Regions from separate parts of the Halioglobus sp. Uisw_031 genome, predicted to be linked through region 2. Evidence: predicted binding sites of a transcription regulator. Region 2 holds the regulator's gene; the other holds the start of a gene.
What was found. The regulator sigma-54, encoded in region 2, starts transcription at its own class of promoters, with help from an activator protein. The targets are predictions, from matches to a motif close to TGGCACANNNNTTGCNNT.
Positions count from the first base shown of each region.

Region 1 (16,281 bases), 670 kb from region 2:
TTCTGACGACCCGGTAGCGATGGCGGCGCGTTGGGTTGAGGCCGGTTGCCGACGTTTGCATTTAGTGGACCTGAACGGTGCCTTTGCCGGTGAGCCAGTAAACGGTGCAGTGGTAACGGCCATCGCTGCAGCTTACCCTGATTTGCCAATACAAATTGGCGGGGGTATCCGCACTCTGGACACCATCGAGCACTACATTAATGCCGGTGTCAGCTACGTGATTATTGGCACCAAAGCCGTCAAAGAACCTGAATTTGTGGCCGAGGCCTGCGCCGCTTTCCCCGGTAAAGTCATCGTGGGTCTGGATGCCAGAGACGGTCTTGTCGCCACCGACGGTTGGGCTGAGGTGTCCGAGGTGCGCGCCACCGATCTTGCCAGGCGCTTTGAATCCGACGGCGTGGCCGCCATCGTCTACACCGATATCGCGCGCGACGGCATGATGCAGGGCGTCAACGTTGAAGCGACTGTGGCGATGGCGCAGGCCTCTAGTATTCCGGTGATCGCCTCTGGTGGCATCACCGATATTCAGGATATCCGGGCATTGATGAACGTGGCGCATACGGGCATTTGTGGCGCCATTACAGGCCGAGCGATTTATGAAGGCACGCTGGATGTGGCCGACGCACAGCAGCTGTGTGATGAGGGGGTCGCCTAGCCATGGGTCTGGCCAAACGTATTATTCCCTGCCTCGATGTCGAGAACGGGCGCGTCGTAAAGGGCGTGAACTTTGTGGATATTCGCGATGCCGGTGATCCGGTGGAAATCGCTATGCGGTATAACGAGCAGGGTGCCGACGAGTTATGCTTTCTCGATATCACCGCCAGCCACGAAGGCCGCGATACGACCGTCCATACCGTCGAGCAGATCGCTGAGCACGTGTTCATTCCACTGACCGTTGGCGGCGGCATTCGCGCGATAGAAGACATTCGCACCATGCTGAATGCGGGTGCCGACAAAGTCAGTATCAATACGGCCGCCATTCACAATCCTGAACTGGTGCGAGAATCTGCCCAGCGCTTTGGCTCTCAGTGCATCATAGTCGCAATTGATGCCAAGCGAGTGGACGATGTGGAGGGTCAGCCCCGCTGGGAAATATTCACCCACGGTGGACGCAAGCCTACCGGTATTGACGCAGTCGCTTGGGCGGTGAGAATGGCTGAGCTGGGCGCGGGGGAAATTCTCCTGACCAGTATGGATCGAGACGGCACTAAAAATGGTTTTGAGTTAGGGGTGACGCGGGCGATTACCGATGCCGTTGAAATTCCAGTGATTGCTTCTGGTGGTGTGGGCACGTTGGATCATCTTGTTGACGGTGTCATTCAAGGCGGTGCCGATGCGGTGTTGGCTGCGAGTATCTTCCACTTCGGCGAGTACACCGTGCCCCAGGCGAAAGCCTACATGGCCCAGCACGGCATTGAGGTGCGGCGGTAATTAGCGCTTAGGGTGTATCCGCGGCTTTGGCAGCTACTTTTTTCTCATGCAACCGAAGGATGTTCAGGCCTTTTAATAGGGCAAGAGCTTCGTATAACTGGTTATCATCGGTGAGTAACTCTGTTTCGACGACGACGTCACGCTTGCTCTGACGCGTGCCGTTGGCATTGCTGAGGTGGCCTGACAGATCCGCTTCGCTGATCCGTTGCGTGTTGTCATAGGCGGTGATGATAGCGCGCTCGACGAGAATGTCGGGCACGATGCCTTCGGCCTGAATAGAGCGGCCATTGGGTGTAAAGTACAGTGCAGTAGTGAGTTTGATCGCACGGGAATCAGACATAGGCAGCACGCTTTGCACGGACCCTTTGCCAAAACTTTGGGTGCCCATAATGACAGCGCGGCTGTGATCTTGCAGGGCGCCGGCAACAATTTCTGAAGCGCTGGCGGAGCCTTGGTTGATCAGCACAACAATCGGCACACCGTCAGTGGCGTCGAGTGGAGCGGCGTCATAACGTGTATCCGAGCCGCTGACACGACCCTCAGTGTAGACGACATTGCCCTCGTCCATGAACAGCTCAGCCACATCGACACTGGCACGTAAAATGCCACCGGGGTTGTTGCGCAGGTCTAGTACAAGCCCTTTGAGCTCCCCTTTTGAGAGAAGTTTATCCAGCGATTTTTTTACGTCCGCGCCTGTGCTGCTTTGAAACTGGGCTATGCGGATGTAACCGTAACCGGGCGCTAGTATGCGCTGACGTACGCTGGCAACCTTAATCACATTGCGCACAAGGGTGACGTCGAAGGGCTCGCTGTTGCCGGGTCGGCCGATAGAGAGCACGATTTTGCTGTCCTTGGGGCCGCGCATTATCTCGATAGCCTCGTTCAGAGACATGCCTTTCACCGGAACGTTATCCAGTTTGAGAATGATGTCACCACTTTCCAAGCCGGCGTCTGCTGCGGGCGAGCCATCGATAGGGGCGATGATTTTGACGTAGCCATTTTCCGTTCCTACCTCCAAGCCCAGCCCGGTAAATTCGCCGGACGTGGAATCTTGTAGGCCCTGATAAGCGTCTTCTGTCAGGTACATCGAGTGCGGGTCGAGGCCCATCAACATGCCCTCAATGGCGAACTCCAGCAGTGTGCTGTCATCAATTTCTTCGACATAGCCCGTTCGAATCTGGTTGAACACTTCGGCGAAAGTGCGCAGTTCATCCAGCGGCAGTGCGGCCTGTTCTTCTGCCGCAGTCAGCGGAATGGAAACCGCCAGTGCAAGAGCGGCAGTCATGCTGGTCAGTGTAGGGCGGAGCCAAGAATTAAAGCGCATGGGTGTGGTCTGCGAGTCGGTAGCTTGAAGGCGACAGTTTACCTTATTCTCTATTACAAATGACATGTGCGTTGGCGCTCCACAGATTTAGCGTTTACACCAATTTGCCGGGTTGGTGGGCACGCCGTTATGACGCACTTCGAAATACACGGCGGTCTGCTCCATGCCGCCACTGTTGCCTACGGTGCTGATGGGGCTGCCGGCAGTGACCCACTCGCCGACCTCCCGCAGTAGACTCTCGTTATGCGCATACAGGCTCATATAGCCGTCGCCGTGATCGATAATCAGCAGCAGTCCAGAGCCTCGCAACCAGTCAGCATAGACCACGCGGCCGTGATGGATAGCCTTGACGGTAGTCCCTTCCTTCGCCGCTATCGTGATGCCCTGCCACTGCATTTTACCTGCGTTGCGTGAGCGACCGAACTGATTGCTCTGTTTGCCTTCTACCGGCCAGGCCATGTTGCCCTTGGCGCTGTCAAAGGTTGCATAGTTGGCGGGGACTTCCAGGTCGACAATGGCTTCTTCGATGGCTTGTAAGAGGTCTTCGAGTTGCTGTCGGTCCTGCTCTTTCTGTTTTAGTTGGGCGTTGTTACTGCGGATGCTTTGGTCCAGTTGAGTCACGGCCAGTGAGCGGTTGGCCTGTGCTGCAGTGAGATTGACCTGCTGTTCTTCCAGAGTCTGAGCGCGGGCTTCCAGCTCTGCCACAGTGGTATCAATGCGTTGCTGCAGAGCCACCAATTGACGTAGGTTTTCACGATACTCTGCGATCATGGTGTTGCGAGCCCGGAAAAAATAGCGGTAGTAGCCCAGCGACCGCGCCACAGTGTGTGGGCTTTTCTGGCTCAATAGCACTTTGACTTGTCCCTGGCGGCCGACCTGCCAAGCGGTCTTCATTTCCACGGCAATACGCGCCTGTTGCTCGTCGCGAGCTTTCTCATGTTGGCCGCGCTGTTCTTCCAGATCGACCAGCTTGTTGGCGCTGTCTTCAAAGGCTTGTTGATTCTTGGCTATATCGCGCTGTAGCGTTCCCAGTTCTATCTCGGTTTTTTTCAGTTGTGTTTGTAGCGCAGTCTGGCGGTCACTGGCATTGGATATTTCCGCTGTGATGCGTGTTATTTCGAGGTCAAGTTGTTGCAGCTGTTGTCGCGTTTTTTCTTCATCGGATTGTGCGACGCCCTGACATGATACGCCGAGAAACAGCAGTGCAAACAGTATTTTCCAGGGGGCAGGTAGTGTCAGAGCTGGCCTGTGCATGTCAGGCATCGACGCAGCCCCGGCAAAGGTGTCTATAGGTCAAGTGCGCTCGGTGAGGAGGCTGGTGCCCGTCATCTCTGACGGCTGCGGCAGCTCCATCAAATCGAGAAGGGTCGGCGCGATATCAGCCAAAATTCCACCAGACGGTTTCAGCTGGGCTTGTTTGGGCCCGATATACACAAGAGGCACCAGCTCCGTGGTGTGCTGAGTGTGCGTTTGGCCTGAAGCATGATCGGCCATCTGCTCACAGTTACCGTGGTCAGCGGTCACCAGGGCCTGGCCTCCCGCGTTAAGCAGCGCGTGTTCTACTCTGCCCAGGCACAGGTCCAGAGCCTCCACGGCTTTGACCGCAGCATCGAATACGCCAGTATGGCCCACCATATCGCCGTTCGCGTAGTTGCAAACGATCAGGTCGTATTTGCCCGAGGTAATTGCCTGCACCAGTTTGTCGGTCAACTCGGGCGCGCTCATCTCTGGCTTGAGATCATAGGTTGCAACATCCGGTGAGGCGATTAACTGTCGATCCTCGCCCGCAAATGCCTCCTCGCGGCCGCCGCTAAAAAAGAACGTCACGTGAGCGTACTTTTCTGTCTCAGCAATGCGTAATTGGGTCATGTGCCGTTGAGCCACATAATCGCCCAAGACGTTATCCAGTGTTTCCGGCGCGAAAGCGCAGCAGGCATCCATGTCTGCGGCATATTCCGTCGCCGTCACGAAATCCGCCAGCACCGGCACCGTGCTGCGCGGGAATCGATCAAAGTCTTTATCGACAAATGCTTGGGTTAACTGCCTTGCCCGGTCGGAGCGAAAATTCATAAATACGACGGCGTCGTTGTCGCTGACGAGGGCAGCCTTGTGCTGTTCATCGCAGATAACCGTGGGCAGCACGAATTCATCACTTTCGCCGCGCTGGTAAGCCGCGGCCAGGGCATCGCTGCTGCTGTCTGCACGGTATTGTGACGCACCTTCCGTGAGGAGGGCATAGGCTGATTCAATGCGATCCCAGCGGTTATCCCTGTCCATTGCGTAATAGCGGCCACAGACGGTAGCTGTGCGGCCGCAGCCGAGCTCTGCGAATAGGGCATCTGCCTTCTCCAGAGAGGGCCCCGCGCTGCGCGGGGGCATATCGCGTCCGTCAAGAAAGGCGTGCAGATACACCTGTTTAGCGCCGCGCGCGGCAGCCAAGCGTATGGCGGCGAAGATCTGTTGCTCGTGGCTGTGGACGCCGCCTGGGGAGAGCAGTCCGAACACGTGCACCGCTCCGCCAGCGGCGGTGGCCTTGTCGATAGCGCTGGTGAAGGCTGTATTGTGGTTGAAACTGCCGTCTTTTATCGCCTCGTCAATGCGTGAAATATTCTGATAGATGACGCGGCCTGATCCCAGACTCATATGGCCCACTTCGGAATTGCCCATTTGTCCGCTGGGGAGGCCCACGTCTTCGCCGGAGGCAGAGATCAGCGCGTGTGGAGCATCCGCCCATAGTCTATCCCACACCGGAGTGGAGGCCTTGGCAATGGCATTGTCTTGTGTCTCTTCGCGGTAGCCCCAGCCATCCAGAACAATCAAGACAGTGGGTGTTTTGTGACTTGCGGGCATGTGGATTCTCGACCGGTCAGAATGTTAATGGGTCTCATTTTAACCTTTCTGAGAAGTGAGCGCATCGTCTCTGTGGCCGGTTGACGATGGCCAGTGTCGTTCGCTCCTCGGGGCTGGTTGCGCCTTAGTAGACCCTGTATACTTGGCGCCCTTTAAATCGACCCAGATGTGTTTGACCGCATCATCAGTGTGCGCAGCTTTGGCACAACGGTCTTAATGCTTCTTAACAGGCATCAGTTAACAAAACCATGGCACTATTTTTTGAATTTTTGACACAGCAATGGATGCTAGTGGGTGCGCTTCTCGTCGTCGTCATCATGCTGATCATGAATGAGTCACGCAAGTCTGGCCCGGCTGTGACGCCGCAGCAGGCGATCACTATGGTGAATGCTGAAGATGGCGTGTTTTTGGATCTGCGCGATGCTGCCGAATTTAAGAAAGGGCATATCGTTGGCGCGATGAATATTCCCGCCACAAAACTGCCGGCGCGCATGGGGGAGCTTGAAAAATTAAAGGGTAAACCCATCGTGCTGGTCTGTAAGATGGGCCAGCAGTCTGGTGGCGCGAGCAAGCAGCTTAAGGCTGAAAATTATGAACAAGTCTATAAAATGACCGGTGGGATGATGGAGTGGGGTAACCTGCAACTGCCCACGGTCAGCTGATTCAGTTGTCTATATGAGCCACAGTGTCACTCTTTATACGACGCGTTTCTGCCCCTACTGTGTCCGGGCTAAGGCTTTATTGGACCAAAAAGGGGTCATTTATACGGAGATCGCGGTCGATAACGACCCCGGGTTGCGTCGAGAAATGATGAGCCGCAGCGGTGCTACCTCTGTGCCGCAGATATGGATAGGCGAAGAACACATAGGCGGCTGTGACGAAATGCTGTTATTGGAGCGGCAGGGTCGCCTGGATGGATTGATCGAGCGGGCGCTCGCCGCGCCCTGATTTTTGATAAACATAGGAGTATGACTTTATGGCCGATGAGCCCGTAGCAAGCGAGCAGCAGCCGCCTCAGCAACAGTTTTTGATGCAGCGTATCTATATCAAGGATTTGTCCTTTGAGTCCCCTTCAACACCGCTTTTGTTCAAAAAGCAGTGGCAGCCCAAAATCAGCGTTGATCTGAACACCAAAGGCGAAGCCATCGATGACCAGGGCAACTTTGAGGTTGTCCTCACGATTACTATTACCGCTAAGCTTGAAGAGGAGACGGCCTTTTTGATCGAATTACAGCAGGCCGGTATCTTCGCTATCCTGGGGTTTGAGGGTGAGCAACTGCGGCGGATGTTGGCTACGGCAGCCCCGAATGTTCTGTTTCCCTATGCGAGAGAGACGATCGATTCCATTTGTGTGAAAGGCGCTTTTCCTGCACTGATGTTGGCGCCGGTAAGCTTTGAAGCACTGTACCAGCAGGCTCTCCAGCAGGCGCAAACACAGGCTGATGCAGCTGCTGAGGCGACGCACTAAGCCGCTTCGGTTCCTAATTTTACTGGTCTACACCGAGAGTAAGCGCTCGCTTACTTGAGTTCTGGAAAATCCAACTGACGTAGGCCTTCGTAGACTACGAGGGCCGCAGCGTTGCTGAGATTGAGGCTGCGGCTATCCGCCTTCATCGGAATGCGGATGGTCCGTTCAGCACCCAGATTGTCTAATATGGTCGTCGGCAGTCCACGGGTTTCCGGGCCAAATAAGATGGCGTCACCAGGCTGATACTGTATCTGATGATAGGCTGTGTTGCCCTTGGTGGTAGCGGCGAAGATCCTTGGATTGCCTTGTTGCTGACGGAAGCTCTCAATGCTGGGGTAGAGTTGGACAGGGGCGAATTCGCGATAGTCCAGTCCGGCGCGGCGCAACTTTTTATCGTCCAGGTCAAACCCCAGTGGTTCGATGAGATGGAGCGAGCAGCCTGTATTGGCGCACAGTCGAATAATATTGCCTGTGTTGGGAGGAATCTCCGGCTCAAACAGAACGATTTTCAGCATGGTGCGGGCGACCTTGTGCGTGTCAGCGTCTAGAGTTTTAGTTCTTTCATTTTGCGTGTCAGCGTATTACGCCCCCACCCAAGTAATTCTGCAGCGTCCCGTTTTCGTCCATGGGAGTGCTCAAGCGCGACTTGTATCATGACCTTTTCAAACGCAGGTACTGCGTCCTGCAGAATTTTTTGCTTGCCTTGTACCAGCTCCTTGCGGGCCCAGTTAAATAGCAAGTCGGGCCAATCGGGGTGTTCGCTGGTCTTTGGCTCTGGCGAGCCGGTGCCGAGTTCTGGCGGCAAATCGCTCAGGTGCACTTCCCGGCCCGAGGCCATTACGGTGACCCAGCGACAGCAGTTTTCGAGCTGTCGCACGTTGCCGGGCCAGTTGAGGCCGCACAAAAAGGCTTCTGCCTCTGGCTGCAGAATCTTTGTTTCCCCGCCCAACTCTTTCGCCGCTTGCTGGAAAAAATATTGCATCAGTCGCGGGATGTCCTCTCGCCGCTCGGCCAGTTTGGGAATATGGATGCGAATCACGTTCAGTCGATGGAACAGATCCTCTCTGAAAGCCCCTTGTTGTACCAGACGCTCCAGATCCTGATGGGTCGCGGCAATAATGCGCACATCGACCTTAACCGATACGCGCCCGCCTACCCGATAGAATTCTCCGTCAGCAAGAACCCGCAACAGTCGGGTCTGGGTATCGGCAGGCATATCTCCGATCTCATCGAGGAACAAGGTGCCGCCATCGGCCTGCTCAAAACGTCCCTCGCGCTTGTCGTTCGCGCCGGTGAAAGCCCCTTTTTCGTGACCAAATAACTCCGATTCCATCAGATCTTTGGGAATAGCCGCCATGTTCAAAGCGATGAAAGGCGAGTTGGTGCGAGGGCTGTGACGATGCAATGCGCGCGCTACTAGCTCCTTGCCGGTACCGGACTCGCCGTTTATTAGCACGGTGATATTGCTGTGCGCCAATCGTCCAATGGCCCGAAAAACCTCCTGCATGGCAGGTGCTTCACCGATAATCTCAGCGAACGGTAGCTCCTCTGGTGTGGGGGTCTTGCTGCGTTTTTCTCGCGCGTGGGCGAGCGCACGCTCGGTAACCGCAACCACCTCGTCTAGGTCGAAGGGTTTGGGAAGGTATTCAAACGCACCCTTTTGGTAGGAGGCAACAGCACTCTCCAGGTCTGAGTGAGCAGTGGTAATGATAACCGGCAGATCGGGGTAGCTTTCGCCGAGGAGAGACAATAGCGTAAGTCCATCTGTTCCGGGCATGCGGATATCGCTGATGATCACATCCGGTTGTTGCGAGGCGATTTCCCGCAGCAGTGCATCTGCATCCTCAAAGCACCTGTTTGCAATGCCTGCCTTGTTGAGGGCACGCTCCAGCACCCAGCGGATCGAACTGTCGTCGTCTGCAATCCAGACTTCTGTGGGGTTAGGCATCGCGTGTATCCATGGGTAAGTAAAAGGTAAATCGGGTTTCCCCGGGGCGGCTATCACATTCAAGTGCGCCCCCGTGAAGAGAAATGATGGACTGGGCAATGGATAACCCTAGACCGGTGCCATCGGCGCGGCCAGTCACCATGGGGGCGAACACGGCAGGCATGAGATCTGCGGGTATTCCCGGGCCGTTATCAATGATGTCTATACGGCAAACCAGCCGATGTAGCTTTGCGCCCACGGTGAACTGCCGCTGTGAGCGACTGCGCAGGATGATCTCGCATTGATCGAGGTTTGGCGCGGCCGCTTGTAGCGCGTTGCGCATGATATTGAGCACCGCTTGAATCAGCTGTGCTCTATCGCAGGGAAACTCGGGCAGGCTAGGGTCATAGTCGCGTTTAATGACGACCTGATTGCCAGACTCGGCCGTAATCAGGTTGCGCACATGTTCCATAATTTCGTGGATATTGAGTGGCTGAACATCCAATTGTCGGTTGGGGCCTAGCAATCGATCGACGAGATCACGCAAGCGGTCAGCCTCGCGGATAATAACGTCTGTGTACTCGGCTAACGCCGCGTTGGGTAATTCCTTGGCCAGCAACTGGGCTGCTCCGCGCACGCCGCCTAATGGGTTTTTGATTTCATGGGCCAGACCACGAATGATCGCTCGGCTGGTTTCCTGGGCGTGTTGTGCGCTCTCATCCCTGCTGATTTTCAGTAAACGGTCAACGGCCGTCAGCTCAACCACCAATCTGAATGGGCCTTCACCATCGACAATAGGCGTGATGATGATATCGACACGCACTTCCTGTCCAGAGACTAATACCAGAGAAACACCGCGGCTGGCCTGTGGGGTATTATTGGATAGCGCCTGTTTCAGCTTCTGCAGCCAGTCTGCGGAGTGCAATATCAGGCTCCCGGCGTGTTGCCCAATACAGCGCGCCTCTGATGTTTCCAGCAAGGCCTGTCCGGCGGCGTTGAGCGCGACGATCTGTAGATTCGCGTCCAGCGCTACGATACCCGTACTGATACTGTCCAGTAGTTCCCGAATGTGTCTCATCCTTGCCTCACGGTTGGGTCGGCTCTCGCTTGTTCAAGTGGTCAACGCTGACGCGGAAGTCTTTGCGCGTTCCCCCTCTCTCTACCGTGCTAGCAAAAATTGGGCCAGAATGACGCAGCAGTGGGTGAAAAGGGAGTAAATGTCCGAGTATTGTGCCGGCAGTAAAGGTAAGCGCTCATATCGGTGGTGTAGTGAGCGATTTAGACGCCTGAGAATTATTCGGGTAGGTATCGAGAAACGCCTGCCGGGCACTTTACGCACCATAATGGTGCGCTTATGGTCAGGCGCTGTCCAGCACTTTCACTTTTTGTTACGGTTCCGCCTAATGCTAGAAATTCGAACGACAAAAACGCGCACGGCGGGCGAGATGGCTAATATCGCCCCGGAGCCGTCAATGACTGCCGCAGTAAGATCCTGCTGGCCGGGAAAGACATTGGTGAGCTCCCATGTGGTCGCGCGCTGCGGCTCACCCTGGGGCGTGCCGTTGATGAATAACTGCAGGCGCTCACTCACTCCCAGCTCAGCGCTGACAATGGTGCTGACGGAGAAGTTACCGGGCCCTGCGGGTATGGTGGTTTCGTTAGCCGGCGCTGAGATAGACACAGAGTAAGCCGGAGTCTCCCGCTGCTCTTTTCCTGCGGTATTGTCCGGTACAGGGATAAACAGCGCCTGTGGAGCTGGCGTGGTGTTGATCTGCGGGATGTCGACTTGTTGTGAAGGACTGCTATCGGGCGGCGGTGTGTCTGTGAATACGGCATTCCCGCGCGCGTCCGTTGTGCGGTAAATGGTGTCGGCAACACCGCACATGGGCATTAGCAGCAGGAGGGCAAAGAGAAATTGGGGCATGAATATCGCCTTACAGGATTCCTAACGTCTTTACCGTAGCAGAAATCTTAAGCCCAGCAGAGGTTTTATCGGCATAAATTGTGATTCCGAGCGCCATAATCAGGCAAAAAAAAGCCCGCCGAAGCGGGCCTATTCCGTGTGCCGGTTAGGCGTTATACGGAGTAATACATTTCGAACTCGATAGGGTGAGTCGTCATGTTGAGGCGCTGGATTTCGCCTTCCTTGAGCTCAATGAATGCATCGATCATGTCGTCGGAGAACACACCACCTTTGGTCAGGAATTCACGGTCAGCATCGAGTGCCGCCAAGGCCATTTCAAAGCTGGAGGCAACAGTCGGAATAGCCTTTGCCTCTTCGGCGGGCAGGTCGTAAAGATCTTTGTCGGCAGGGTCGCCGGGGTGGATCTTATTCTGGATGCCGTCCAGGCCAGCCATCAACATAGCGGCGAATGCCAGATAAGGGTTGGCGGTTGGATCCGGGAAGCGGATTTCAATGCGCTTGCCCTTGGGGTTGGCTTCGTACGGGATGCGGATAGACGCGGAGCGGTTGCGGGCCGAGTAGGCCAGCATTACCGGAGCTTCGAAGCCAGGCACCAGACGTTTGTAGGAGTTCGTAGACGCGTTCGCGAAAGCATTCAGTGCGCGCGCATGCTTGATGATACCTCCAATGTAAAACAAGGCAGTCTCTGACAGGCCAGCATAGCCGTCGCCAGCAAAGATGTTTTCACCGTCCTTGCCGATGGATTGATGCACATGCATGCCGGAACCATTATCACCGACAATTGGCTTGGGCATAAAGGTGGCTGTTTTGCCGTAGGCGTGAGCCACATTATGCACGCAATATTTCAGCACTTGCACTTCATCGGCCTTTTTCACCAGCGTGCTGAACCGCACACCGATTTCACATTGTCCTGCAGTAGCCACTTCGTGGTGATGCACTTCGATATCCAGCCCCATTTGCTCCATGGCGGTACACATGGCGCCACGAATATCGTGCAGGGAGTCGACCGGTGGCACGGGGAAATAGCCTCCTTTAACGCCTGGACGGTGGCCAGTATTGCCTTCCTCAAAATTGTGGTTGGAGCACCAGGCCGCTTCTTCTGAGTGGATTTTGACACTGCAGCCGCTCATGTCGACATGCCACTTGATGTCATCGAAAACGAAGAACTCTGGTTCAGGGCCAAAGAAAGCGGTATCGCCGATACCGGTGGACGTCAGATAGTCTTCTGCGCGCTTGGCAACGGAGCGTGGATCGCGGTCGTAGCCCAGCATAGTGGTAGGCTCAGCGACGTTACAGCGCAAGATTACGGTGGCATCGTCGGTGAAGGGATCCAGCACCGATGTGCTGTCGTCAGGCATTAGCACCATGTCAGAATCGTTTATGCCTTTCCAGCCGGCGATAGACGAGCCATCAAACATCTTGCCCCCATCGAAGAAGTCCTCAGACACTTCCTTGGAAGGAACGGTCACGTGCTGCTCCTTGCCGTGGGTGTCAGTGAAGCGCAGGTCTACCCAGCGGACTTCGTTTTCTGTGATGAGTTTCAGGGTTTGCTTTGACATCTTGTTTTCTCCATAGGGTAGTAATTGATTCGGCCTTGCCGATAGCGTTTTTTCTTGACGCCAGACAAGCCGGTTGCACAGGTAGCATCAGCAGTCTTAACAGAAGCAAGAGCCATGCCATAAAGGGTGCTTGAGGTAACGCACTGAAATCTAAAGAATTTATATCACCCACCACACTAACAAAGCCAATATGCACCATAAAAAAGCGTTTTTCGCTCTATTTTGGTGCAATTACTAACGCTGCGAACGTGTGATCGCTTCACAAGGTGGTCGGAGCGAAGCCAGTAAAATACCAGCTCCGAACAGAGGGAATGTTTATGGCCTCTATACAATTCGTTGTCAAGTATTTCTCTGAAATGATGATGAAAAGAGCCTGTTGTGCCTTTAACGGTGCAAATTGATACGCAAGCATGCAGCATCAATAAGGCTCAATATTGTAGGGTGACGCTGGTAAAGCGCCGCAACACCACCCCCCGCGGTTGACCCTACTAGCACTACATTAGTATACAAATCACACAAGTCCTAGCATGCAGTTGCTTTGCTATGGGTTATACTCCGCGCGTTTTTAAGCCACCCCGCCGTCCAGAGGTAATCCCTTGATCGAGAAACTTCGCAATATCGCCATTATTGCCCACGTAGACCATGGCAAAACCACCCTTGTGGATTGTCTGCTGCAGCAATCGGGTACGCTCGATCGTCGCTCCGCGGGAGCCGAGCGTGTGATGGACTCCAACGATCAGGAGCGCGAGCGGGGTATTACCATTCTGGCCAAAAATACGGCCATCGAATGGGACGGCTACCGCATCAATATCGTTGATACCCCCGGTCATGCCGATTTTGGTGGCGAGGTTGAGCGGGTGTTGTCTATGGTCGATTCAGTCTTACTACTGGTTGATGCAGTGGATGGCCCGATGCCGCAAACCCGATTTGTGACGTCCAAGGCATTTGAACAGGGCCTAAACCCGATTGTAGTGGTCAATAAAGTGGATCGCCCGGGTGCGCGCCCCGACTGGGTGGTTGACCAGGTATTCGATCTGTTCGACAGGCTGGGGGCGACAGACGAGCAGCTGGACTTTCCGATAATCTACACCTCCGCTATTCAGGGTATAGCGGGCCTGGACCATGAGGAGATGGGTGTGGACATGCAGCCTCTGTTCCAAACGGTCATCGACAAAGTGCCTGCACCACTGGTCAACTCTGATGGCCCACTGCAAATGCAGATCAGTGCACTGGATTACAATAGTTACGTCGGTGTTATTGGTGTCGGTCGGATAACACGCGGCACCTTGACGCCTAATTCCCAGATTGTTGTGGTCAACAGTGAGGGTGCTGTGCGCAAGGGGCGCGTACTGCAGGTCATGGGTTATTTGGGGCTAGAGCGAGTGGATGTGGAGTCCGCAGAGGCGGGCGACATCGTTTGTGTGACGGGTATCGAGGGATTGAATATCTCCGATACTTTGTGTGACCCCGCGACACCGGAACCGCTTCCACCGCTTTCAGTGGATGAGCCGACAGTGAGCATGACATTTCAGGTTAACGATTCGCCTTTTGCGGGCAAAGAGGGCAAGTACGTTACCACGCGAAATATCAAGGAGCGACTCGAACGGGAACTGATTCACAATGTCGCTTTGCGGGTAGAGCCCGGTGAAACCCCCGACAAGTTCAAAGTGTCTGGGCGTGGTGAGTTACACCTTTCTGTGTTGATTGAATCGATGCGTCGTGAAGGCTTTGAGCTGGGTGTGTCCCGGCCAGAGGTGATTCGCAAAGAAGTGGATGGCGTCATGCAGGAACCTTATGAGCAGCTGGTGATCGACTGTGAAGAGGCTCATCAGGGTGCAGTGATGGAAGAGCTGGGCCTGCGACGCGGCGAATTAGAGAATATGGTGCCAGATGGCAAGGGCCGAATTCGACTGGAGTTTATTATTCCCGCCCGCGGGTTGATTGGGTTTCGGTCGCTGTTTTTAACGCTGACATCCGGCGCCGGTATTTTGACCCATGTCTTCGACCACTATGGCCCGATCAAGAATACGGAGATCATTCACCGTGCTAACGGCGTACTGGTGTCTATGGTCAAAGGCAAGGCGCTGGGCTATTCCCTGTTCAATTTGCAGGAGCGGGGCCGCATGTTTGTCGAGCCCAATGTTGAGGTCTACGAGGGGCAGGTTATCGGCTTGCACAATCGCGGCAACGATCTGACGGTCAATCCTATTAAGGGTAAGCAGCTGACCAACGTGCGTGCATCGGGAACCGATGAGGCGTTGACGCTGACTCCCCCGGTCCGCCATTCGCTAGAACAGGCACTGGAATTTATAGAAGACGATGAATTGGTGGAGGTGACTCCCGCTAGCATTCGTTTGCGCAAGAAGCTTCTATTGGAGCATGAGCGTCGCCGCGCTGGTCGCATCTAAGGCAGCAGCTGAAGGATGAAGTCTCTGTTGCAGCGTGTTAGTCGCGCTACCGTAACGGTGAACGCAGAGACTGTTGGTGAGATCGAGCACGGCCTGCTGGTGTTCCTGGGCCTGGATCGGGATGATGACCGGGCTGGCGCAGATCGTATGGTGGATAAGCTGCTAGCGTACCGGGTATTCGCCGATAGCGAAGGCCGCATGAACGCTAGCGTGGTAGATGTGCATGGCGGCGTGCTACTGGTATCCCAGTTCACTCTGTCAGCAGATACCCGCAAGGGGCTACGGCCGGGATTTTCGTCGGCTATGCCACCGCGCGAAGCCGAGCAGCTTTATGACTATACGCTAGCACAATTGCGCCGCCACCATCCGCTGGTAGCGTCCGGCGTGTTTGGTGCCGATATGCAGGTTAGTCTGGTCAATGACGGCCCCGTGACATTTCTTCTGAACGCCTAGTCTCCTTCCGCTAGTGAGACGCCATAGCGCATTTTTCGATGCGGTATGTTGTCTTCCAGATATTCGTCACCTTCGGCGATAAACCCGCAGTCAGCATAAAAATCTTGCAAATGCGCCTGTGCGCTTATGCAGATATCATTATTTGGCCAATGCAGCAGGTTGTGTTTAACGCCGCGTTGTACCAGTTCTCGGCCCAGCTGCTGGCCGCGCATCGTCGGACAGACAATGATTCTACCCAGCGAGCTTTCCGGATAATTCAGCCCGGGCGGGAGGCACCGTTGGTAGGCGACTAGTTCTGTGCCTCGCATGCCGAGCATATGTGCCGCCGGCTGATCAAGATTGTCGAGATCCAGATACGCACACTTTTGTTCGACGACGAAAACTTGCTGGCGTAAGCGTAGCACAGCGTACATTTTCTCCAGGGTCAGCCGGGCAAATGATAGGGTTTGCCACTGTAGGTTCATCACATTCCCGTGTTAGCCGTAGGGTAGTTTTAACAAAACTTGGGCGCAACGTTCTCCGTCAGCGCATTAGTTGATACTATAAGCCCTCAACGGCCGTGGTAACAGGGCCTGACTTTGAGAGCGTGTGGCACACAAGGCTTTGGGCGCTGAGGCAAAATATGTATTCCCTTCAAAATAGAGCAGGGTCTAGCTGATGTTGGTAAATGTTGACACTCAGGATGTCTCGGCACTCAGTCAGCAGTTCGCAAAACTGGTGGGCGCATTACTCGAAGTAGTGAACATGTCGGCCTTGCCGATTGAGGTCGATTTTACACCTGAGGAAAATTTCCGTGGTTTCGATGCGGACCAATTCTATGTTGTACAACAAGGCACTATAGCCGCTCGATATCAGGCCAAAACAATTTACACGCTGCAAGTGGGTGAAATTTTAATGCCCGATATCGCCGGCAGTATGGACAAAAAAATTGCGGTGT
Region 1 covers NZ_CP159826.1:132,312-148,592, forward strand. The annotation lists gene hisA (1-(5-phosphoribosyl)-5-[(5-phosphoribosylamino)methylideneamino]imidazole-4-carboxamide isomerase) at 1-655, shown strand, start outside; gene hisF (imidazole glycerol phosphate synthase subunit HisF) at 658-1,431, shown strand; gene ABXT62_RS00590 (S41 family peptidase) at 1,439-2,821, opposite strand; gene ABXT62_RS00595 (murein hydrolase activator EnvC family protein) at 2,843-4,009, opposite strand; gene gpmI (2,3-bisphosphoglycerate-independent phosphoglycerate mutase) at 4,049-5,605, opposite strand; gene ABXT62_RS00605 (rhodanese-like domain-containing protein) at 5,854-6,267, shown strand; gene grxC (glutaredoxin 3) at 6,281-6,553, shown strand; gene secB (protein-export chaperone SecB) at 6,582-7,073, shown strand; gene trmL (tRNA (uridine(34)/cytosine(34)/5-carboxymethylaminomethyluridine(34)-2'-O)-methyltransferase TrmL) at 7,124-7,588, opposite strand; gene glnG (nitrogen regulation protein NR(I)) at 7,618-9,021, opposite strand; gene glnL (nitrogen regulation protein NR(II)) at 9,014-10,078, opposite strand; gene ABXT62_RS00635 (DUF4124 domain-containing protein) at 10,379-10,924, opposite strand; gene glnA (glutamate--ammonia ligase) at 11,077-12,483, opposite strand; gene typA (translational GTPase TypA) at 13,080-14,891, shown strand; gene dtd (D-aminoacyl-tRNA deacylase) at 14,907-15,344, shown strand; gene ABXT62_RS00655 (GNAT family N-acetyltransferase) at 15,341-15,808, opposite strand; gene ABXT62_RS00660 (cyclic nucleotide-binding domain-containing protein) at 16,002-16,281, shown strand, end outside.
Region 1: glnA (glutamate--ammonia ligase) is a predicted target of sigma-54. The motif match lies at 12,586-12,603, and genes of this name have one in related genera.

Region 2 (16,281 bases):
AAATTGGAAAAAGAGCGCAGCTCGATTCTTAAGGGCTGTGTTGACCATTGGCTGCGGCAGTTGGAGATCGTTCAGGCATTTCACAGTGCACAACCGCGGCATGGCGGCACTGGGGCGGTGTATGTGTTGTTGCGCAAGAGCGAGGAAAAGAAGCGGGAAAATCGCGAGAAATTTTCCAAGGGGCGAGTGTCTGTCGATCCTCTCTAGTAGGTGTAGTGCATCGGCGCCCTATTAATCTAAGCTAGTGTGCTGCGCCCGCCTTTAAAATCTCAGCGTACTGAGCCCCGTGGCGATGGGTCGATATGATGTCCAGCACAGTGCGCCCATCCTTGCTGGTCGTATTCAGGTCCCGACCATCGTTACAGAAAAAAGACACAAACAGTTCGAAATCTGAAGCGCGCATGCTCTGGTAAGCTTTGAGTAGCATATGGAAGTCTTCGTCGGAGCCATCATGTGGCTTCACGTTCAGGAAGCTTTTTACGTGTTCTTCGGTCCAGACCTCGTCCACAACCTTTTCTTTGTCTTTTCGCATTGTTCTTGTTTCCTTTATATCAGCTTTTTAGCCAGTAACGCATTCACCATTTGAGGGTTTGCCTGACCTTTGGACAGCTTCATCACTTGGCCAATAAAAAACCCTACCAGTTTTTTTCGCTTGGCTTCGTCTGCATCGAGGTACTGCTGCACCTGCGCCGCGTTGGCGCTGAGGACGTCATTCACAATCGCGTCAATGGCACCCGTATCGCTGACCTGCAATAAGCCGCGTGCCTCGATTATCTCGTCAGCGTCGCCTTCGCCTTTCCACATCGACTCAAAGACTTGTTTGGCCATCTTTCCAGAAATAGTATTATCGAGAATTCGACTGATAAGTTGTCCCAGCGCAGTGGCAGACACTGGGCACTTTTCAATGGCGTCTCCAGCGCGATTCAACTGGCCCAATAACTCCACCTGAACCCAGTTTGCTGCGATTTTAGCATCGCCACATTCTCCAGCAACGGCCTCGAAGTAATCTGCCAGAGGTCGGCTGTCGGACAGCACATTAGCGTCGTAGGTGCCCAGTCCGTATTGTGCAGTAAAACGCGACCGTTTGTCGGCGGGTAACTCCGGCAGGGATTCGCGAATTGACTCGATATAAATGTCGTCTATGACAACTGGCAGCAGGTCTGGCTCTGGAAAATAGCGATAGTCATTGGCCACTTCTTTGCTGCGCATCGAACGTGTTTCGTCCCGGTCCGCATCGTAAAGGCGCGTTTCCTGTGTAATTTTGCCGCCCTCTTCTAGAATATCCGCCTGCCGTTGAAACTCGTGATGAATGGCTTTTTCTACAAAGCGAAAGGAATTGACGTTCTTGATTTCTGCGCGCGTGCCCAAGGTCGTAGAGCCGATCGGACGCAGTGAAATATTGACATCACAGCGCATGGAACCTTCGGCCATGTTGCCGTCAGAAATACCGAGATAGGTCACGAGACTATGCAGCGCCTTGAGGTAGGCTACGGCTTCGGCTGCATTTCGAATGTCCGGTTCCGATACGATCTCCAGCAGCGGTGTGCCGGCTCGATTGAGGTCGATGCCGGTATGGTTGTTGAAGTCTTCATGCAATGATTTTCCTGCATCCTCTTCGAGGTGAGCCCGGGTAATGCCAATGGTACGGGAGCTGCCGTCTTCCATTAGTATCTCGAAACTGCCCTTGCCGACGATAGGCGCTTCAAATTGGCTGATCTGGTAGCCTTTGGGCAGGTCTGGATAGAAGTAGTTTTTTCGATCGAAGACAGAGCGTTTGCTTATCTGAGCGCCGATGCCAAGACCAAATTTGACGGCGTAGTGCACAGCCTGTTCGTTCAGTACCGGCAACATGCCGGGCATCGCGAGATCAACGGCACTGGCCTGGGTGTTGGGTTCGGCGCCGAAGGTGGTGGGAGAGCCGGAAAATATTTTCGATTCGGTGGCCAGTTGCAGGTGTACTTCGAGACCGATAACGGTTTCCCATTGCATCAAAGTGTTCCCCCTTTTGCTGAGTCCGGGGTGCGCAAATGCCAGTCAGTCGCCTGCTGAAAACGATGGGCAACGTTGAGCAACCGTGCTTCGCTGAAGTGTCGGCCAATCAACTGCAGCCCCACCGGCTTTCCCTCAACAAAACCTGCAGGGAGCGACATGCCCGGCAGGCCTGCCAGATTGACCGCAAGGGTATACACATCCTCTAGATACATGGAGATAGGGTCGTTCGACTTGGCACCCAAAGCAAAGGCTGGGCCCGGGGTAGTCGGGCCGGCGATGACATCTACTTGTTCAAAACAATGCATGAAGTCCTGCGTGATTAGGCGCCGAATCTGTTGGGCTTTCTTGTAATAGGCGTCGTAGTAGCCGGCAGATAATGCATAAGTACCCACCAGAATGCGCCGTTTGACTTCTTCACCAAAACCTTCTTGGCGAGTTCGGCTGTAGAGGTCGTGAAGATCCACAGGATTTTCACAGCGATAGCCATAGCGCACGCCGTCAAAGCGGGCCAAGTTGGTTGACGCCTCAGCCGGGGCAATGATGTAGTAAGTCGGAATGGTTAGTGCGCTATGGGGAAGTGACATCTCTACCAGCGTTGCACCCTGTGCTTCGAGTTCTTTTAGAGCATTGTTGATGCACCCGCCCGTGGCGGCATCCAGTCCTTCGCCGAAGTACTCCGTGGGCAGTCCTATACGCAGGCCCTCTAGGCTGTCGCCAAGTGTTGCGCAGTAGTCTTCTGTGGCTGTAGTGGATGAGGTGGAGTCCAGCGGGTCGTGTCCGGCCATAGTGTTCAATAGGAAGGCGCAGTCCTCGGCGCTGTGCGCCATGGGACCCGCCTGATCTAGGCTGGAGGCAAAGGCCACAATCCCCAGGCGAGAAACACGCCCATAAGTGGGCTTGAGGCCAGTGATACCGCAGAAGGCAGCGGGTTGTCGGATCGAGCCTCCGGTGTCAGTCCCGGTGGCAGCAGGGGCCAATAGGCCGGCCACCGCAGCGGCGGAACCCCCAGATGAACCACCTGGCACCAAATCTGTGTTCCATGGATTACGTGCCGGGCCATAGAAGCTGCTCTCGTTGGAGGAGCCCATGGCAAACTCATCCATATTGGTCTTGCCTAGTAATACTGCCCCTGCCGATTTAAACCGCTGTATGACGGTGGCATCGTAAGGTGGGACGAAGTTGTCCAGCATGCGTGAACCGCAACTGGTGCGCACGCCGTCTGTGCAAAAAATATCTTTGTGCGCGATTGGAATGCCGGTTAGTGCATTGGCAGTTCCGCTAGCCAGCCGTTCGTCAGCTCCTCCGGCAGCAGCGAGCGCTGCAGCTTCATCGACAGTGATAAAGCTGTTGTACTGGCTATCCAGCGCGTCGATACGGTCCAGATACGCACGGGTGACCTCTACGCTGGAAAACTGACGTTCGCGCAGCCCTTTAACGAGTTGGGCAACAGATTTAGTGTGCATTACAACAATCCTGATGCGGCATAAGCCGCTTATTCGATAACTTTGGGAACCAGGTAGAGACCATTTTCTACGGCTGGGGCAATGGCCTGGAAGGCATCGCGGCGGTTACTCTGAGTCACTTCATCCGGGCGCAAGCGTTGGGTGGCGTCCAGGGGGTTGGCCATAGGCTCCACATCATGGGTATCCACTGCCTGTAATTGATCCACCATTTGCAGGATTTCCGTAATGCGCTGGGTCACCTGACCAATTTCTTCGTCAGATATGCGAATACGGGAAAGCTCCGCAATCTTTTCAATTTCGCCTTGCTCAATTGCCATTATCGTAAAACCATAAAAAACCGCCTTCAAAGGCGCAGGGAGCGTAAACTTATCACATTTGCGTCTTGCCCAAAATCCCTGTGATTGGTAGAGTTACACAAATTAGTCAACTCCCCCAAAAATCGGCTCTGCAGTGTGTTTTTAGCCGTGTTCGACGGTAACTAAAGATACAAAAAGAACGCCGGCGCGGAGTTCCCCGTTGTATTCACAGGGTGCAAGAATTCATGTTTAAAAAGCTACGTGGAGTGTTCTCTAACGATCTCTCTATAGATTTAGGCACCGCCAACACACTGATCTACGTTCGAGATAAAGGGATTGTGCTGAACGAGCCCTCCGTGGTGGCCATTCGAATTCACAATGGCCAGAAAACTATCGAGGCGGTCGGTACTGAGGCCAAGCGAATGCTGGGTCGAACACCAGGCAATATTACCGCTATTCGCCCTCTGAAAGATGGTGTGATAGCCGACTTTTTGGTGACAGAGAAGATGCTGCAGCACTTCATTGCCAAAGTCCATGAGAGTAAGTTTATTCGGCCAAGCCCGCGCGTGTTGATCTGCGTACCTTGTATGTCGACACAGGTTGAGCGCCGGGCAATTCGTGAGTCGGCGCTTAGCGCTGGTGCCCGCGATGTACGACTTATTGAGGAGCCAATGGCGGCAGCTATCGGTGCCGGGCTGAGCGTGGATGAGGCCACGGGTTGTATGGTGGTTGATGTCGGTGGCGGGACTACAGAGGTTGCTATCATCTCTCTCAATGGTGTGGTCTACCGTGATTCTGTGCGTGTGGGCGGAGACCGTTTTGATGAGGCTATCGTATCGCATGTGCGGCGCCGCTACGGCAGCCTTATCGGTGATGCGACTGCCGAGCGGATCAAGTTGGAAGTGGGTTGTGCTTTTCCGGGTAGTGAAATGCGCGAGATTGATGTGCGCGGTCGTAATCTAGCCGAAGGTGTGCCGCGCAGCTTTACACTAAATAGTGACGAGATACTGGAGTCCCTGAAGGACCCCCTGGAATCTATTGTGCAGGCAGTGAAATCCGCTCTTGAACAGTCGCCGCCTGAGTTGGCAGCTGATATTGCCGAGAGCGGCATTGTGTTGACTGGCGGAGGAGCTTTATTGCGTGATCTGGATCGACTCATCTCCGAAGAGACAGGCTTGCCAGTGATCGTTGCCGATGATCCTCTGACGTGCGTTGCTCGTGGCGGTGGCATTGCGATGGAAAGAATGGATCGGCGTACGATAGATTTACTGTCTACTGAGTAGCGAGATCTGATGGAGCGCCAGTTCTATACTGCGCTAGATAGGGTGTGCTTTACCGCGACGCATGCCGATCACGGCAATTGAGGAGCCGACATCAAGCCATTATTTGTTAAGAAATCTTCCCTGACGCTGCGGGTGTTAGGTCCCACCCTCGTGGTCCTAGGTTTGCTGACGGCAGGCCTGTATTTTAATAAACTCCATTCCACTCGAGCAGTGCTCGACTCTCTAGCGACGCCTATTTTTTGGGTTGCAAACCTGCCGACGCGTGTTGGTGAATGGACAACGACTCATGTCCGGTCCCGCAGTGACTTGCTGGAGGACAACGAGCGTTTGCGACGGGAAAATCTGGTATTGCAGGGACGGTCGCAGAAGATGGCCTCGCTGCAAGCAGAAAATGTGCGATTGCGAGCTTTGCTGAATTCTAGCGCCTTGGTGCGTGACGATGTATTGGTGGCTGAACTGATTGGCGTCTCGCCGGACCCAGAGCGGCTCCAGCTGGTGCTGAACAAGGGCGAGGGCGACGGCGTGTTTTTGGGACAACCCCTGATCGATGCCGATGGATTGATGGGGCAGGTTGTAGAAGTCAGTAGCGGCACATCGCGAGCGCTATTGATAACCGATATAACGCATGCAGTCCCAGTGCAGGTTAATCGCAATGGAGTAAGGGCAATTGCCGAGGGTACCGGCGCTTTAGAATCACTGGAAATTCGACATATTTCTGCGACTACCGATATTCGCAAGGACGACCTATTAGTAACGTCCGGTCTCGGGGGGCGATTTCCGGAAGGGTATCCGGTGGCTGTAGTGACGCATGTCGAGCGGGACCCCGGTGAAGTTTTTGTGCGAGTACTGGCTGCCCCTACTGCGGCGTTAGACCGCACGCGGCATGTGTTGCTGGTGTTTACTGCGCAACAAAGCCAGGAGGATTGACCTGTGGCTGATAGGGAAGGGCATGGCTATGCGGTCATTTTCCTGACCTTTGTGGTTGCCTATATTTTAGCCGTGGTGCCGCTTCCTCTTTGGTTGCAGTGGGGGCGGCCGGAGTGGTTGGCGTTGACGCTAATTTACTGGTGTATCGCCCTCCCGGAGCGGGTCGGGATTGCTACCGGGCTGGTGGTGGGTGTAGGGCTTGATGTCTTGGAGGGCGCTGCCCTCGGGCAGAATGCCTTTGCCCTGATGGTAGTGGCGCTGTTAGCACTCATCCTTTACCAGCGACTGCGCGTGTCCAGGTTGTGGCAGCAGGCGGCCGTCGTCTTTATTCTGGTTGGTATCAACCAGCTGATTTGCCAGTGGGTACAAAACCTTGAAGGGGTGAGTGTTCTGCCGGTGTTATTTTTGCTGCCGGCGCTCTCCAGTGCTCTATTGTGGCCGGTGGTCCTGCACAGTTTGCGTGGCGTGCGGCGCTATTACCGAGTCACCTGATATGAGCCAGGCCTGTTTGATCTTGGCGTCGGCCTCACCGCGCCGTAAAGCGTTATTGGATCAGTTGGGGGTGAGTTGTACCTGTGCGCCTGCTGATATTGACGAATCGCACTGGATTGATGAGAGACCCTCGGACTACGTACAACGTATGGCACAAGAAAAGGCGCAAGCTATTGCTTTGCTCTACCCTCCTGTGGGCTGCGCAGTACTGGCGGCTGATACCATAGTGGTCATTGCTGGCACAATACTGGGCAAGCCCATAGACCATGCCGATGCTCTCCTCATGCTCACGAGTTTAAGTGGTCGAAGACATTCGGTTTTGACAGCAGTGTGTCTTCTGACTGTCGAGGGCATAGTATGCGAGTTAGTAGAAACCCAAGTGGAGTTTCTGCCTTTGAGTCATGAGGTATGCGAAGCCTATCTGGCCACGGATGAACCTTGGGACAAGGCAGGGGCATATGGTATTCAAGGGTTGGCGGGTGCCTTCGTGCGCTCTATTGAGGGCAGTTATACTAATGTGGTGGGTCTGCCTCTGTGTGAAACCTGGCAGCTATTGAGCGCAAATGGAATATCAACCGCGCTGAATGCCGCGCCGTTAGACTGATTCACGAGGTAGGCCCGTGAGTGCAAAAATGCTAGTTAATTTTACCCCGATGGAAACACGGGTGGCCTTGCTGGAAAATGGCGTCACCCAGGATGTTTATATCGAACGTGCGATTAGCCGCAGTATCGTTGGCAACATTTACGCCGGGAAAGTGGTGAGAATAGTGCCCGGCATGCAGGCAGCCTTTGTGGATATAGGGCTTGAGCGCACCAGCTTCATACACGTCTCAGATGTGATTGCCGGCAGCAGCGGTCATGGCCGGCAAGACAAAAGTATTCCCCCGATGAAGATTGCTGACTACCTTCACGACGGTAAGAAGATCATTGTTCAGGTCACTAGAGATCCTCTGGGCACCAAGGGTGCGCGCGTGACTATGCAGTTGTCAGTAGCAACACGATATCTCGTGTTGCAGCCTCACAATAAGCATACAGGTGTCTCGCAACGCATTGATAAGCCTCTGGAGAAGACACGTCTGAAGCAAGTGCTGGCGCAAGCTCGGGCGAGCCAAAGCATGGATGACTCCACTGGGTTTGTTTTGCGTACCGCTGCCGAAGGGATAGGGTTCGAGCAGGTGTCGGCTGACATGCGCTTTCTCTATAGTGTGTGGGCAAGTATCTCTCGCCGTGCCAAGGCTGCTACTACAGCCGAGCTGCTTTATGAAAATTTACCTCTGCATTTGCGCGCAGTGAGGGATCTTGTTCGTCCGTCGGTAGAACACATTCTCATCGATAACAGCGAGTGTTTGGTGGCGCTGCAGGGTTTTTGTGCTGATCATGTGCCGGAAGTGTGCCGTTTGCTAGAGCATTACACGGGCGAGCAGCCGTTATTCGAACTGCATGGCGTGGAGGATGGAATCCGGGGCGCACTCGATCGCACAGTGGAGCTGCACTGTGGCGGCTATCTGATTTTCGATCAAACAGAGGCCATGACAGTTATTGACGTGAACACCGGATCATTTGTTGGCAAGCGGAATCAGGATGACGCTCTGCTAAAGACCAATCTAGAAGCGGCTGAGGTCTTAGCCCGGCAAGTACGTTTGCGTAACCTGGGCGGCATTATCATCGTTGATTTTATCAACATGGAAAAATCTGACCATCGGCGACAGGTGCATGATGCCCTCAAGAAATTCATGCAGCAGGATACGGCGCTCAGCGAGATAGCGGCGTTTTCGAAGCTGGGGCTCATTGAAATGTCGCGCAAGCGCACGGGTGACAGCCTTGAGGGTTTACTGTGTGAAGGTTGTTCCGTTTGTCATGGGCGCGGTGTAATTAAAACGGCGGAGACCGTTTGCTATGAAATTTTTCGAAAGGTTATGAGCGATGCGCGGACCGGCAAAAATGACAAACTGATATTGCGTGTGGCTGATTCTGTTGCAAATCGATTACTGAACGAAGAAGCCACGCAATTTTTCGATCTACAGCAATCTGTTGGCAAGACAATTAGCGTGCAGGTAGAGTCGAGCTACAGTCAGGAACATTTCGATCTCATGCCGTGTTGATCGGCTTTGGATGACAGATGGCGACACATTCAAGTAGTGTTATTGCCTTTGTAATTGATTATCGCGGGGCTTTTTCAGCACTGGCTGCCGGGATTTTTCCCGTGCCGTTGCGGTGTCTGAAGGCGCGATGAAATTCGTTGAGACGGCGCGGAGCCCGACGATATAAACCCTTCCGTTCAGTCGGACTCGCCATAGGATTGCTGTAGCTCTTTTAGATAGCGGAATAACTTTCGGCTGGCCGATGGCGGTTTATGACCTTGTACTTCCCTGTGATGTTGTAAAATGACCTGCCGTAACTGCTGACGGTCAGCTTCAGGGAAGCGCGTCATGGCCAGCTCTGCCCCCTCAGCCCCCGCTGCAAGTATATCTTCACGTAATTGCTCCAGTTGATGGAACGCTGTAGTACTTTCTTGTTTTGTGTTGTGCAGGGCCGCCAGCGCTTGCTCAATCGGGGCGGGGTCTATGTTGCGCATAATCTTGCCGATGAGCTGTAGGTGTCGTTTACGGGCGCTATTGCTACGAATTTGCCGACACTCGCGGATGGCCGACAACAGCCGTTCATCATCAATAGGAATTTTAGAAAGTTGATTGTCATTTAACGACAGCAAGGATTCTCCTACTGCTTGCAGACCGAGCATCTGCCGTTTGCGTGCGCTTTTACTGGGAGGATCTTGCGGCTCGATGGCGTCGTCTTCTCGTCGATCAGGCATACAACAGTGTCGCTAGTCCGAGGAATGAGACAAAGCCCACGACGTCGGTAATGGTGGTAAGTACGACGCCGCCTGCCAATGCCGGATCAATCTTTGCCCTGGCCATCAATAGCGGAAGTACGGCGCCAGCCAGTGCGGCAGTCACTAGGTTGATGACCATAGCCGCGGCAATGATCAGGCCGATTTTCCATTGCTGGAACCAGATCGACGCAGCGATAGCCACGACCACAGCCCAGAGGATGCCGTTCATGAGCCCGATCACCAGTTCGCGGTTAATCAGCCAGGCCTGGTTGTTTTTAACCACCTGTCCCAAGGCGATCCCACGTACCATCAGCGTCAGCGTCTGGGTGCCCGCAATGCCACCCATGGAGGCTACTATAGGCATTAACACGGCGAGAAATACAAATTCTTTAATGGTTCCTTGAAAGAGATTAATCACCGAAGCGGCAATGAAAGCAGTAACCAGATTGATTCCCAGCCAGATGGCGCGACGTGGTGCGGCATGCATAAGAGGGGCGAAGGTATCAGCGTCCTCGTCCAGGCCCGCCATTGACATCAGGGAGCGATCAGTGTCCTCGCGAATCACGTCCACTACGTCGTCAATAGTGATGCGGCCTAACAGTGTGCCATTATCATCTACCACAGGGGCCGATACCCAGTCATTGCTCTCAAAGAGACGCGCCACTTCCTTGTCAGTCATATTGACCGGAATAGGTTCCACATCGGTGAGCATCATTTCCCGCACAGAGGCGGCGGGGTCTGATACAAGTAACGTTCGTAGAGACAGCAAACCGATGAATTGATCGGAACGATTGACCACAATCAGGTTGTCAGTCATCTCTGGGATTTCAGTATGCCGGCGTAAATAGCGAAGGACCACGTCCAAGGTTAATCTGGCTCGGATGGTTATAGTATCCGTATTCATCAGGCCCCCGGCTAAATCCTCGGGGTAGTGCATGACTCTTTCAAGGCGCGCCCGGTCCTGCTGATCCATGACGGTGAGGACTTCCCGGGTGACGTGACCGGGTAGTTGCTGAAGGATGTCGGCGATGTCGTCATCTGCCAAGCCTTCGGTTAGCTGAGCAACTTCCGTCGCATCCATTTGGCCGAGAAACTGTGCCCGCAGGTCGTCGCCCATTTCACTCAGTATTTCACCTTCACGGTCAACCTCCACCATTTGCCACAGAATATGTCGGAACTTGGGTGGGGAAGATTCGAGAAGGTGTGCGACGTCGGCCGGAAGCAGTCCATTCAGCATTCTTTGCACATCGACAAAGGTTCCGCTGTTCAGCGCAGCGGACAGTTTGTCGAGGGTTTTTTGGGCTGCTACTTGACCTTGAATCATTTCACCTCCCAGATAAACCCTTTATGCCAGCGTGACTGTGCAGTGGATTATCCGGAAAAGTTACCCGCGCAACAACGTGATTAGTTACGGATTGATAGTTTACTCGGCTTCGTCAAAGCAATTTTCGATGAGAGTCTGCAGGGCAGCGAGAGCGTTTTCTTCATCACTGCCTTCAATCTCAATATCCAATACAGTACCTTTGCCTGCAGCGAGCATCATGACAGACATGATACTCTTGCCATCGATCAATTGACCGTCCTTCCCCGTCTGTATACGACTGGAAAACGATGTAGTGCATGCCACGAATTTTGCTGCCGCCCTTGCGTGCAAACCGAGTTTGTTAGTAATTGTCAGTTGGGTTTGTATCACAATTTATTCTGCCTACTGTAGTTCTCGGTGTCTTATATTTATTGCCGGCAACTGCCCTTTGTAGTGTTGGAATAGTCGCTCGGCCAAATATACTGAGCGATGTTGCCCGCCGGTACAACCAAAGGTGATATTCATATAGCTACGATTACCTTCACGATAACGCGGCAGCCAGTTGTCCAGATAGTGGCAAATATCCTGAAACAGCTCCTCTGTCATAGGCAGGCTTTCGAGAAACGATTGCACTTCGGAGTCTAGCCCACTCTTGAGTCGCAACTCTTTTACCCAGTGGGGATTGGGTAACATTCTTACATCGAACACGAGGTCTGCGTCGGCAGGTACTCCGCGCTTGAAGCCAAAAGACTGTAACAGTATCGCCATGCTCCCAACACTGCTCCCCAGCAGCCGTTGCTTGATAGCATCACGCAGGTCATAAACGGTCATGTGGCTGGTGTCCAACACCAGGGATGCGCAGTCGTAAATGGGCTCGAGGAGTTCTCGTTCTTTATCGATCGCCTCTGCCAGCGGAATAAATTCCGTGCTAAGCGGGTGTCGGCGTCGCGTTTCACTAAAACGCTGGAGCAGGTTAATTTCCTGAGCGTCCAGAAACAGCACTTGGGTTTCCACCGATAGTGGAAGTGAGTGAATAATCGCTTTGAATTTCCGCAGATCTTTCCACTCATTACGAGCATCAATACAGACCGCTATACCCTGAAAAAAGCTGAACTCGTCACCGCCGATTTTCTCAATCAGCGCGGGCAGAAGCGATATCGGGAGGTTGTCAATACAGTAGAAACCCTCGTCCTCTAACTGGTTCAATGCAGTACTCTTTCCCGAGCCGGAGCGTCCACTGATGATAATTAATTGCATAGGATACTGTTGCTCAATCCGCGCCGCTGCAGGCGACCTCATAGAGGGTGCTGCTATCTCTGGCGGCGCGCAACCGTCCACAGAATTGCTGCTGATTAAATAAGCGTGCGATATTTGCGAGTATATCTAGATGCTGCTGACGAGCTTCTTCTGGCACGAGCAGCACGAATAGCAGGTCTACTGGCTGATCATCCGGCGCATCAAAGGGGATCGGTTTTTCCAGTGAGAGCAGGGCGCCTAATGGCTGAGTACAATTACCGACACGGCAATGCGGTATTGCGATGCCCTGACCCAAGCCCGTGCTGCCCAGTTTTTCCCGCGTGATAAGATGGTTTAGGATGTTGTCGTAGTGCAGCAAAGGTTCATTTGCACACACTAATTCCGCTATCGTTTCAAACAGTCTTTTCTTGCTGGGTCCATGTGCGTGACAGACGGTGCGCTCTGGCGTTAGTATTTGGCTTAAAAGGTGCATAGCTTCGTCTTTAGTGTCCTCGGTGTTTTTGCTTGTGTTTGATCAATTGACGATCCAGCTTGTCAGCTAGAGCATCGATGGCGGCATACATGTCATCCGAATCCGCATGAGCGAACAGGTCGCCACCCGCTATGTGTATAGTGGCCTCAGCTTTTTGCACCATTTTCTCGATAGTGAGAATGACATGGGTCTTCGTGGTCTGGTCAAAATGACGCTGCAGGCGCTCGAATTTGTTCTCCACGTACTCCCTCAGAGGGGTGGTTATTTCGAGATGATGACCAGTGATTGTCAGTTGCATATAGTGCTGCTCCGCTTTGTGGGGTTGACATTGGCGACGCAACTAAGCGTTGCCAGATAAGAATACTTTCAGTCTAGACTAACCGTTTACGCTCGTTGGATGGAGCGATAAACAGTTTTTCTCGGTACTTGGTGATAGTTCGACGAGCAACTTCAATGCCCTGTGCATGCATCAATAGCGTAATTTTGTTATCGCTCAGCGGTTTACGTGGATTTTCTGCCGCGACTAGTTTTTTCATTAGAGCCTGAATGGCTGTTGATGAACATTCGCCACCTGAAGACGTCGCCACATGGCTGGAGAAGAAATATTTCAGCTCAAAAATACCCCGTGGGGTATGCATGTACTTGTTGGTGGTAGCTCTAGAGATAGTAGACTCGTGCATTTCGATGGCCTCGGCTATATCGTGCAGCACCAAGGGCTTCATGGCCTCCGTGCCATACTCAAGAAAATTTCGCTGGCGTTCAACAATTTTGCTAGCAACCTTAATGAGTGTTTCATTGCGGCTTTGCAGGCTTTTAAGGAACCAACGTGCTTCTTGCAGATTATCCCGTAAATAGGTGTTGTCTACACTGGTATCACCCCGCGTCACTAAATTAGCGTAGTGGGTATTGATGCGCAGCTTGGGGATGATGTCCGGGTTGAGTCCGACCAGCCAGCGGCCATTCTTTTTGCTGACATAGACATCTGGCACAACGTACTCAATATCCTTTGGCACTGCTGTGTGCCCGGGGTTGGGGTCCAGCGATTGAATGAGAGCGAGCACCGCTTTGAGTTCTTGCTCCTCGAGTCGCATGCGCCGCTGAATCTGTTCGTAGTCTGTGGCGGCTAGTTGGTCCAGATAGCGATTCACTATCTGTTTGGCCTGTGGCAACCAGGCAGTGGCAGGCGGCAACTGGTTTAGCTGAATTTGCAGGCACTCCTGAAGGCCGCTAGCGCATATGCCGGAAGGTTCAAATTGTTGCAGGCGGTGAAGGACGGCAACCACCTCTTCAATGTCGATATCCAGATCGTGAGTCAAGGAATCGTAGATGTCTTCCACGCTCAATGTGAGGCGCCCATTGTCATCCGTAGCGTCAATAATGCACAGGGCAATTAGGCGGTCAGTGTCAGATAGTCTCGTGAGGCTAAGTTGCCACAGTAGTTGTTCGCGCAGTGATTCACTGGCGACTTTGCGTCCGGCTATGTCGTCATCGAAACCCTCATCGTCTTGTGGCGACTGAGCGGGAGCCGAAGAAGACGGCAGCAGGTCCTCCCATTGCACGTCAACGGGCAGCTCATCAGGCATGGTCGTTAGTTCATGTGTCTCCCAGTCCGACCTCTCGTTCTGATTGTCGTTGGCTGTGTGCTCCAGGTTCTGCAGGGGGCCGTCACTTCCTTCGGCGCTCGATTCCTGTGGTTGATCATCCTCGAGATCAAACAGATCATCCTCAGACTCAGACTCCTCTAAAAGTGGGTTGCTATCCAGAGCCTGCTGTATCTCTTGCTGCAGATCCAGGGTAGACAGCTGCAATAAGCGGATGGCTTGCTGCAGCTGCGGAGTTATCCTCAGCTGTTGGCTCAGTTTTAGTTGTAGTGACTGCTTCATTAGAAGGTCTCTAGCACCCTTATTTTGCGGGCCTATCAGTCTGTATGGTAAAGGCTAAGGCTCCCAGTGTAGCGCTGGCCGCCGTTGCGTGGCAACTAGTTGGCCCGATAATTGCTTGTTTTTTGATTCATGGAGCACGATTTTTGGGCGCAGTGGCCGCAGTCTGGTTCTACGACAAGACGTTATGGGAACTGTGAGTCGGTGTTGGAGTTCCGCAGCGGCTACATGCGGAACTGTTCTCCCAGATAGACTTTGCGGACGTGTTCATTGTTTAGCACGTCTTCAGGCGTCCCAGAGGCGATGATGCAACCCTCGCCAACGATATAAGCTTTTTCACAGATATCCAGCGTGTCACGCACGTTGTGGTCGGTGATAAGGACACCGATACCTCTGTCACGCAGGTGATTAATAATCTCTTTGATATCGATGACTGAGATAGGGTCTACACCTGCGAAAGGCTCATCAAGCATAATAAAATCGGGCTCTGTGGCCAGCGCACGGGCAATTTCAATGCGTCGCCGCTCGCCACCTGACAGGGATTGACCGAGACTTTCGCGCAGATGTTGGACATGAAATTCCTCCAGCAATTCATCCCTTCGAGCCAAGCGTTGCTTTTTGTCGAGATCCGAACGCGTTTCCAGTATAGCCAAAATGTTGTCGCCTACAGTGAGTCGTCTGAATATCGAGGCCTCCTGCGGCAGATAGCCGATGCCGCGACGTGCCCGCTCATGCATGGTGAGTGAGGTGATATCCATGCCATCTATACTAATATCGCCTCGGTCAGCAGAGATGATTCCGATGATCATGTAAAAGCAAGTGGTTTTACCCGCACCGTTCGGTCCTAGAAGGCCTACGATCTGTCCACTGTCTAACGATAGTGAGACATCGTGTATCACTTCCCTTCCGCGGTAAGCCTTGGCCAGGTTATTCGCTCGTAGTTCTGCCACTGCCGCTCTCTTCTAATTGCTCTGTTGCCGGTGGAGCGGACATTTCCGCTGATGGCTGTTCCTCTGGCGTTTTTTTGTCTTCCGTGGTTTGCACGCTGGGCGGAATGACGACCACAACCTTGTTACCTGTGCGCGTTTGATCGGACTGCGCAGTGATTAATTGCTTCTTCATTAAGTAATCAATGGAATCCCCGTCCACAACAGATCCGTCCTGTTCGATATGGGCGTTTGTTTGCAGGTGCACCCGGTCCTCGTTTTTGAAATACTTGATCACATCAGCATGAGCGTGAACCACCCCCTTGCCCAACTCTGGCAGTTGACGCATTTTGGCGGGATTTCCTTCGGCCACTATCTCGCTGGGATCGTCGGATGTGTGATAAATGGTCAGTGTGTCGGCCTCTAGCTCCATGCTGCCCTGCTTCATTTGCACATTGCCGGTATAGATCGTCACCCCCTTTTTGTCATCACGCAGGGCCTTGTCTGCAGTGAGGTGAATGGGTTGGTCACCATCACTCGGTAGGGCATGGGTGACGACTGTCTGAAAGCTCGCGAGCAGTACGAGAAGCCAGATGCCCGATTTCAACGTTCGAGCGTATTTGTCAGGGCCGCGGTGAGGCATAGAGAGTCTCCAGAGTGAGTCTGGGGTGGGTTGATTGAAGCGATCAGGCATTAAACGATCCCTGCATGCAGCAGATCTTTGAGGTGAACGACGCCGGCGAGGGCGCCCGCGTCATTGAGCACAACAAGGGAACTGATCTCATTTTCTTCCATGATATGCAAGGCTGCGGCAGCCAACATGCCGGGGTCTATCGTCTTGGCGTTGGAACCTATTAACTGCCCGATTCGAGTCTCGTTGATATCCAAGCGTGCGTCCAGAGTACGACGTAAATCACCATCGGTAAACACGCCGACCAGTTTACCCACTTTATCGATCACCGTCGTCATGCCCATGCCTTTATCGCTGATTTCTAATAACGCCTCGGCCAGTTTGACATTTTCAGTCACCCGGGGAATATCATCGCCAGATTTCATGATGTCTTGCACTTTGAGTAGGAGTTGTTTGCCCAAGGTCCCTCCCGGATGCGAGAAAGCAAAGTCGTCCGCGGTAAAACCGCGGGCCTCTAGTAAAGCGA
Region 2 covers NZ_CP159826.1:805,826-822,106, forward strand. The annotation lists gene smrA (DNA endonuclease SmrA) at 1-207, shown strand, start outside; gene ABXT62_RS03760 (PA4642 family protein) at 242-532, opposite strand; gene gatB (Asp-tRNA(Asn)/Glu-tRNA(Gln) amidotransferase subunit GatB) at 547-1,989, opposite strand; gene gatA (Asp-tRNA(Asn)/Glu-tRNA(Gln) amidotransferase subunit GatA) at 1,989-3,455, opposite strand; gene gatC (Asp-tRNA(Asn)/Glu-tRNA(Gln) amidotransferase subunit GatC) at 3,485-3,772, opposite strand; gene ABXT62_RS03780 (rod shape-determining protein) at 3,997-5,034, shown strand; gene mreC (rod shape-determining protein MreC) at 5,125-5,961, shown strand; gene mreD (rod shape-determining protein MreD) at 5,965-6,453, shown strand; gene ABXT62_RS03795 (Maf family protein) at 6,455-7,057, shown strand; gene ABXT62_RS03800 (Rne/Rng family ribonuclease) at 7,074-8,555, shown strand; gene yjgA (ribosome biogenesis factor YjgA) at 8,732-9,265, opposite strand; gene mgtE (magnesium transporter) at 9,258-10,610, opposite strand; gene ABXT62_RS03815 (HPr family phosphocarrier protein) at 10,710-10,979, opposite strand; gene rapZ (RNase adapter RapZ) at 10,992-11,846, opposite strand; gene ptsN (PTS IIA-like nitrogen regulatory protein PtsN) at 11,860-12,318, opposite strand; gene hpf (ribosome hibernation-promoting factor, HPF/YfiA family) at 12,329-12,616, opposite strand; gene ABXT62_RS03835 (RNA polymerase factor sigma-54) at 12,690-14,201, opposite strand; gene lptB (LPS export ABC transporter ATP-binding protein) at 14,423-15,148, opposite strand; gene lptA (lipopolysaccharide transport periplasmic protein LptA) at 15,126-15,767, opposite strand; gene ABXT62_RS03850 (KpsF/GutQ family sugar-phosphate isomerase) at 15,818-16,281, opposite strand, start outside.